Bacillus pumilus: one gene and its partner. The protein of the gene in region 2 binds, or shares a complex with, the protein of the main gene of each other region. Links are inferred from orthologs where the notes say so. Each region holds a gene or a part of one and is shown on either strand. Other genes may lie near its edges.

Region 1 (3,294 bases), 2.6 Mb from region 2 along the record:
GCTGCGTCTTTTTATTTATTTCATCAGAAGGTTATCAGGAAAAAAGCCTCATTTTAGCAAAGAACCTGTTTCTTTACATTTCCTTCATGTTCGGGTGCTATAATATGAGGTAGACAAGCATCAAGAGGACAGCATCCGATTTCCTTAATAGGAGGATGAAGATGAAAAAAATCAGTTCGGTTTTTACTATGTTTGCTCTGATCGCTGCTATTCTGTTTTCTGGTTTTATTCCGCAGCAAGCCTATGCCGAAACACCTCTTACACAGACCGCCACAAATGAAACAGCTACTATTCAACTTACATCAGATGTTCATACCCTTGCCGTCATTAATACGTTTGATGGTGTAGCAGATTATTTAATTCGCTACAAACGATTGCCTGATAACTACATCACAAAATCACAAGCAAGTGCTCTTGGATGGGTGGCATCAAAGGGAAATCTAGCAGAGGTTGCCCCAGGTAAAAGCATCGGTGGAGATGTTTTCTCTAACCGGGAGGGACGTCTTCCTTCAGCAAGCGGCCGAACATGGCGTGAGGCAGATATCAACTACGTCTCTGGCTTCCGAAATGCTGACCGCCTCGTGTATTCAAGTGACTGGCTCATTTACAAAACAACAGACCATTATGCAACTTTCACACGTATTCGATAATCAATCAAAAAACAGCCCCATTTGACGTAGGGCTGTTTTTTTGATGCTGCTTACGGCAAAAGAGTTTTCACGTATTCCTCAAAAGGCAGAGGCAGCGGTTTTTTCGACACTTCTTCATGTTCATGTGTGGTGACATGATCCTCGGTGACGACTACACGTCCTGTTGGTGTGAGCTTTGACGCAAGCGGTCTTTTGTTAAAAGGAGAGGCTTCATTTTCATAAATCTCATGTCTCATTTGGACCAAAGTAGGCTCGCTCACCTCTTCCAATGTGAAAGCATAGCCTGTTTCAGCGCCTTCCCCCTTATCTAATTGGAGCAGATGCGTTCCTTTTTCGGTTTCCTCTTCTTTGACTCGAAACCGAATAGACGCTCCTTCCACCCATTCTTCTGTAAAAGGTACAGGCTGAAGAGGTAAATTCACACCAAATCCCGCATCAATAAGGAAGCGTTCGTTGTGATGGTTCAACGTCATGGCTACGTGCGTGCCATCAATTGCCCATGTGCACGCTTCTTTGTTATACACGGTCCCTTGAACGAGCTGTACAGCAAGCCCTGCCTCTTTTAACACATAATATAAGAGAGGATTGAGATCGTAGCAAAGACCTCCTCTTTCTCCTTCAAGAAGATGCTGCTTCAACCCCTCTTGATTCAAGGCATAGGATTGTTTGTTCAGCACAGATCTATTTTCAAATGGAAAGGTGTAGGCCATCTTTTTTAATAATACAGGCAGATCATCAAAGGTGATGGACTGGCCTTCGTATCCGATCTTCTGTAAAAATGCTGATTGCATCATATTCATTCCCTTCTAAAAAAACTGAGTCTGTGAAGAGACTCAGTTTTCTTGATTGATAAAATCCGTTAACGCATCAATGGCTTCTTGTTCATCCGCACCATCTGCTATCAGTGTGACAGTGACCCCAGAGCTGATCGCAAGGCTCATGAGACCCATAATGCTCTTCGCATTGACTTTTTTTCCGTCCTTCTCTAGAAAAATTTCAGCCCCAAAGCGATTGGCTTCTTGTACAAACAAAGCAGCGGGACGTGCCTGCAAGCCTGTTTTTAACTGGATGGTGACCGTTTTTTCCACCATATGATCTGCCTCCCTTTTTCATTCTCCTATTTGAGTGTAACAGCTTGTCCGTTTCGTAATTGTTCTGCAATTTGATCTAGCTTTCTTAAGCGGTGGTTAATGCCTGATTTGCTGATCTTGCCGCTTTCCACCATTTCTCCCAGTTCCTTTAGCGTAACCTCTTGATAGTCGACTCGCAGTTTTGCAATTTCACGCAGCTTATCCGGCAGGGCATCAAGTCCAATTTTTTCATCAATGAATTGAATGTTCTCGACCTGGCGCAGTGATGCACCAATCGTTTTATTCAAGTTTGCTGTTTCACAATTGACGAGCCGGTTCACGGAATTTCGCATATCACGGACGATCCGAACGTCTTCGAAGCGAAGAAGTGAATTATGCGCACCTACAACGCTTAAGAATTCGGTAATTTTTTCGGCTTCTTTCATATACGTGATGTATCCTTTTTTACGCTCAAGTGTTTTACTGTTGAGTTGAAATTGATTCATCAGCTCACAAAGGGCATCATTGTGTTCTTTATATAGTGAAAAAATCTCAAGGTGATAGGAAGACGTTTCTGGATTATTCACAGAACCGCCTGCTAAAAAAGCACCTCTCATATAGGAGCGCTTGCAGCATCTTTTCTTTACAAGCTCTTCTGAAATATTGCGCTCAAATACAAATTGCTCACCTAATATTTTCAAATCCTCTAAAATGGTTTTCGCTCGTTCTACCAGTCTGACAATATACACATTATTCTTTTTTAATCTCATTTTCTTACGAACGAGCAGCTCGACTGTGACATCATATTTCTTTTTCAGCAGCGTATAAATCCGTCTTGCGATGGCTGCGTTCTCTGTCTGTATATCTAGAATTAATTTTCGATTAGAGAAAGATAATGAACCGTTCATACGGATGAGGGCAGAAAGCTCTGCTTTTGTGCAGCAGTCCTTCACGTCCAGATTAGTCAGCTCTTTTTTTGTTTCGGATGCAAATGACATCCTTGCCACCCCCATTCCTATTTTTTCTTATGCAGCAGGTCGACAAGCAGCGAGGCTACTTTCAGCGTGTCGTGACGAATCACATGCTGGTCATATGTAATGATTTCCCCAGGGATGACTTCCAGTCCCATTGCCTTGAGTACATCTGTGTCGAACTGTACAGGCTGTGCCTGTTCTTCTGCATATTTTGCTTTGATCTCTTCTGGAATTTCTTTATTGTTCACAAAAATGGTATCGATAAATGGACGAACCATATGATCATTTAATGCCTGCACATGATCAGCTGCACTGTAGGAAAGCGTTTCCCCTGGCTGCGTCATGACATTGCAAATATACACTTTTTTCGCCTTCGAGCGAATCACTTCTTCGCCAATATGCGGTACAAGCAAGTTTGGCAGGATACTCGTATACAAGCTGCCTGGCCCAATGACGATCAAATCAGCTTCACGAATGACTTGAATCGATTCTGGGAGCGGTTCAATCGTATCGGGTGTGAGGAACACTCGTTTAATTCGCTCACCGTAGGTTGGGATTTTTGATTCTCCTGTCACCACTTGCCCGTTTTCTAATTCAGCA
Region 2 (3,172 bases):
TCATCAATGACCCACTCGAAAAAAGGCTCAACTGATACTTTCAGAATGTCCTCATGGTGCTGAATCGGAACAATGCGGTCCACAGCAGCGTTTGGAAAACCAACTGTTTGTGACAACGCTTCTTGTTCCTCTTCTGTTAAATGAGAGAAAACGGCTTCTTTTAAATGAGAGCTGCCTCCAATCATATTTTCACATGCCACGATGTTGATGATATGGTCAGGCTTTTTCTGTTTTAATCCTTCAGCAATCGATGAAGCTATGATCTTCAAAACGGCTGGTCCAACAGCTGTTGTAATTAAATCGGCTGATGCGACGGCCTCTGTTAATGCCGCTGTGTCTTGTGCAGAATTGATCGCTTTCACTGGGCCGACTACTTCTTGTTTTTGACCCGGCGCTGCGAGTTCAACCGTGTATTCTCCTCTTTCATTCAGCTCGTTGATGACCGCTTCATTTACATCGGTAAAGACAAGCTCAAAGCCTGATGTTTTTAACAAAGATCCGATAAACCCTCTGCCGATATTTCCTGCTCCAAAATGAAGTGCCTTCATGTTAGTTCACCTCGTTAAAAATGGCGATCAGTTCATCCTGATCCTTTGCATGGATGATGCGTTCTACATTTTCTTCTTCTGAACAGACAATCGCAATTTGAGAAAGAATATCAAGGTGTTCGTTGTTTTTACCAGCGATGCCAAAGACAACTTTGGCGATATTTCCTTCTCCGTATTCAACACCTTCTGGAATTTGAATGATGGAAATCCCAGAATGAAGGACAGCCGCTTTCGCATCCTCTGTTCCATGAGGAATCGCAATCCCGTTGCCCATAAATGTAGATGAGATATTTTCTCTTTCAAACATTTTGTCAACATAATCACTTGTGACATAGCCGTTTGCCACTAGGACCTCGCCCGCTTTTTTAATGGCTTCTTCTTTTGAGCCTGCTTGTTCGTTTAGAAAAATATTGTCTTTTGAAAGTACTTGTTTCATGAATGATCACACACCTTTTTTTAGAATGGAAAATCAGAAAAACAACCAAAACGGGGAGTTCAATAAAGAAAAATTGAACTCAACCCGTTTCGTCATGTTATTTTTTCAATTTCTCAATCAGCTCATCGTATTTCGGGCTGTTTAAGAAATTATCAACTGAGATATGCACAGCGCCCGGCAGTTTCGCCTTGGCTCTGTCTGTTAAATCTTTATGAGTAAAGACCACATCGGCGTCATCTGGGATGTTGCTGATGGATGTGTTTGTCACATCAATATCAAGCTCTGCCTTTTTGACTTTATTCTTTAAGATGGATGCGCCCATCGCACTTGAGCCCATTCCTGCATCGCAGGCAAAGATGATTTTGTTCACGTCATCTGGATTGACATCACTTGGAGATGCTGCTTGCTCATTTGCTTCAGCATCTTCTTTTTGAGCTGTGAGAGCAGCAGCTGCTGCGCTTTTCTTCCCTTTCATGTCCTGCATCTTTTCTGTTGCTGCTGTTAGATCCTCATCAACAGCTTTTGAAGCCTTCAAAATCACAGAAGCGACAAGGAATGATACGACGGCTGCCACGACAACACCTGCAAGAACGGCAAGGTGTCCGCCTTTTGGTGACATCAGCATGAGGGCGATAATACTTCCTGGTGACGGCACAGCCTTTAAGCCTGCATTTAACAGGGTAAAGGTCAGAACGCCGCTTGCTCCCCCTGCAATCACCGCCAAAATGAGCTTTGGTTTCATTAAGATGTACGGGAAGTAAATCTCATGAATTCCTCCTAAGAATTGAATGACAATCGCACCCGGTGCAGACTGTTTCGCATTTCCTCTACCAAAGAACATGTACGCAAGTAGAACACCTAACCCTGGTCCTGGGTTTGTTTCAAGCAAGAACAGAACGGACTGCCCTGTCTTTGCCGCTTGCTCCACCCCTAAAGGACCTAAAATTCCTTGATTAATCGCATTGTTTAAGAACAAGACTTTCGCTGGTTCAATGAAAATACTTGCCAGCGGAAGCAAATGTGCATTCACAATGATATCTACACCAGCTGCAAGGGCTTTATTTAGACCAAGTACCACTGGGCCGATGGCGTAGAAGGCAATCGCGACAAGAATGGCACCTAGAATCCCTGCCGTAAAGTTATTCACAAGCATCTCAAAGCCCGATTTGATTCGATCTTTGAACAGCTGATCAATTTTCTTAATCAAGTAACCGCCAAGTGGTCCCATGATCATGGCACCTAAAAACATTGGAATGTCCGAACCGACAATGACCCCAATCGTCGCGGTTGCACCGAGTACCCCGCCTCGATGGTCGTATACGAGCTTACCGCCTGTGTAACCGATTAAGAGCGGCAGTAAGTAGTTGATCATTGGACCAACAAGTGAAGCTAATTGTTCATTTGGCAAATAGCCACTCGGAATGAACAATGCCGTAATGAGTCCCCAAGCGATAAATGCTCCAATATTCGGCATAATCATGCCGCTTAAATAGCTTCCAAAGCGCTGTACTTTTACGCGGAATCCACTTTTTTCCTGCATCTATGAAAACTCCTTTCTTCTCTCCCTTTATTCAGGGCTTTATAGGTCAAAAGATATAATAACAAGTGTCAGTGAAGCCCTTAACCTTATCGTAAAACGCTTTCACTTTCCCTTCAATTGAAACTAAATGTCACTTTGTCACTTAGTGTGTGACAAAATTGAAATATGATGTGAATTCTCTGTCAGAGCATAGGACAAATGGAGTAAAAAGGTTGACGTGCCGTGGTTTTGATGCAAAATTCATTGGAATTTCACAACTTTCAAATAGTCTCTTCTTGTTTCCTCTTCTTAAATCGAATAGGCTTATACATGATCAAACCTATTCAATCAAGAAATGTCTGCGCAGACATGACACAGAAAAAGTGAACCATCTTGCTGTTTGTTTCGTTTACCTTTTAGAGTGAGCGGCACAATAGGAGGAGCGGTTTTTTCTGTGACTCACAGTTTACTGCCGCTTTCTTTCTGATACATGAGACATTTTCATAGGTAGAAAGGCGGTTATTCACTTGTTGAAACATAGTAAGTGGCTTCTACTCCTTATCGTCACGTTGGCTTTTTTCATTCCAAAGGAAGCATTTGCTCATGCATACGTCGTCAGCTCGAATCCAGCGGCAAATGAAGAGCTGGAGAAGCAGCCTCCTTCGGTCT

Evidence for each region.
Region 1: the proteins of GKC25_RS02055 (region 2) and GKC25_RS15435 are in contact, whole or in part, in an NMR structure (PDB 1J6T), measured with the Escherichia coli proteins. The link is inferred for Bacillus pumilus from one-to-one orthologs.

Annotation. Positions count from the first base shown.
Region 1 is NZ_CP046128.1:3,009,796-3,013,089, forward strand. Bases 113-3,076 are described here. They hold GKC25_RS15435 (HPr family phosphocarrier protein), read right to left. Parts: upstream 1,742-3,076; coding sequence 1,484-1,741; downstream 113-1,483. Other genes in these bases: GKC25_RS15425 (ribonuclease), read left to right, coding at 162-650; GKC25_RS15430 (arylamine N-acetyltransferase family protein), read right to left, coding at 701-1,444; whiA (DNA-binding protein WhiA), read right to left, coding at 1,768-2,718; GKC25_RS15445 (gluconeogenesis factor YvcK family protein), read right to left, coding at 2,736-3,076. Outside these bases: more of GKC25_RS15445, read right to left, coding at 3,077-3,294.
Region 2 is NZ_CP046128.1:430,349-433,520, reverse strand. The notes cover bases 304-3,145. They hold GKC25_RS02055 (PTS mannitol transporter subunit IICB), read right to left. Parts: upstream 2,525-3,145; coding sequence 1,082-2,524; downstream 304-1,081. Other genes in these bases: GKC25_RS02050 (copper resistance CopC/CopD family protein), read left to right, coding at 3,031-3,145; GKC25_RS02060 (PTS sugar transporter subunit IIA), read right to left, coding at 550-984; GKC25_RS02065 (mannitol-1-phosphate 5-dehydrogenase), read right to left, coding at 304-548. In the rest of the region: more of GKC25_RS02065, read right to left, coding at 1-303; more of GKC25_RS02050, read left to right, coding at 3,146-3,172. UniProt on the Escherichia coli protein: The phosphoenolpyruvate-dependent sugar phosphotransferase system (sugar PTS), a major carbohydrate active transport system, catalyzes the phosphorylation of incoming sugar substrates concomitantly with their translocation across the cell membrane.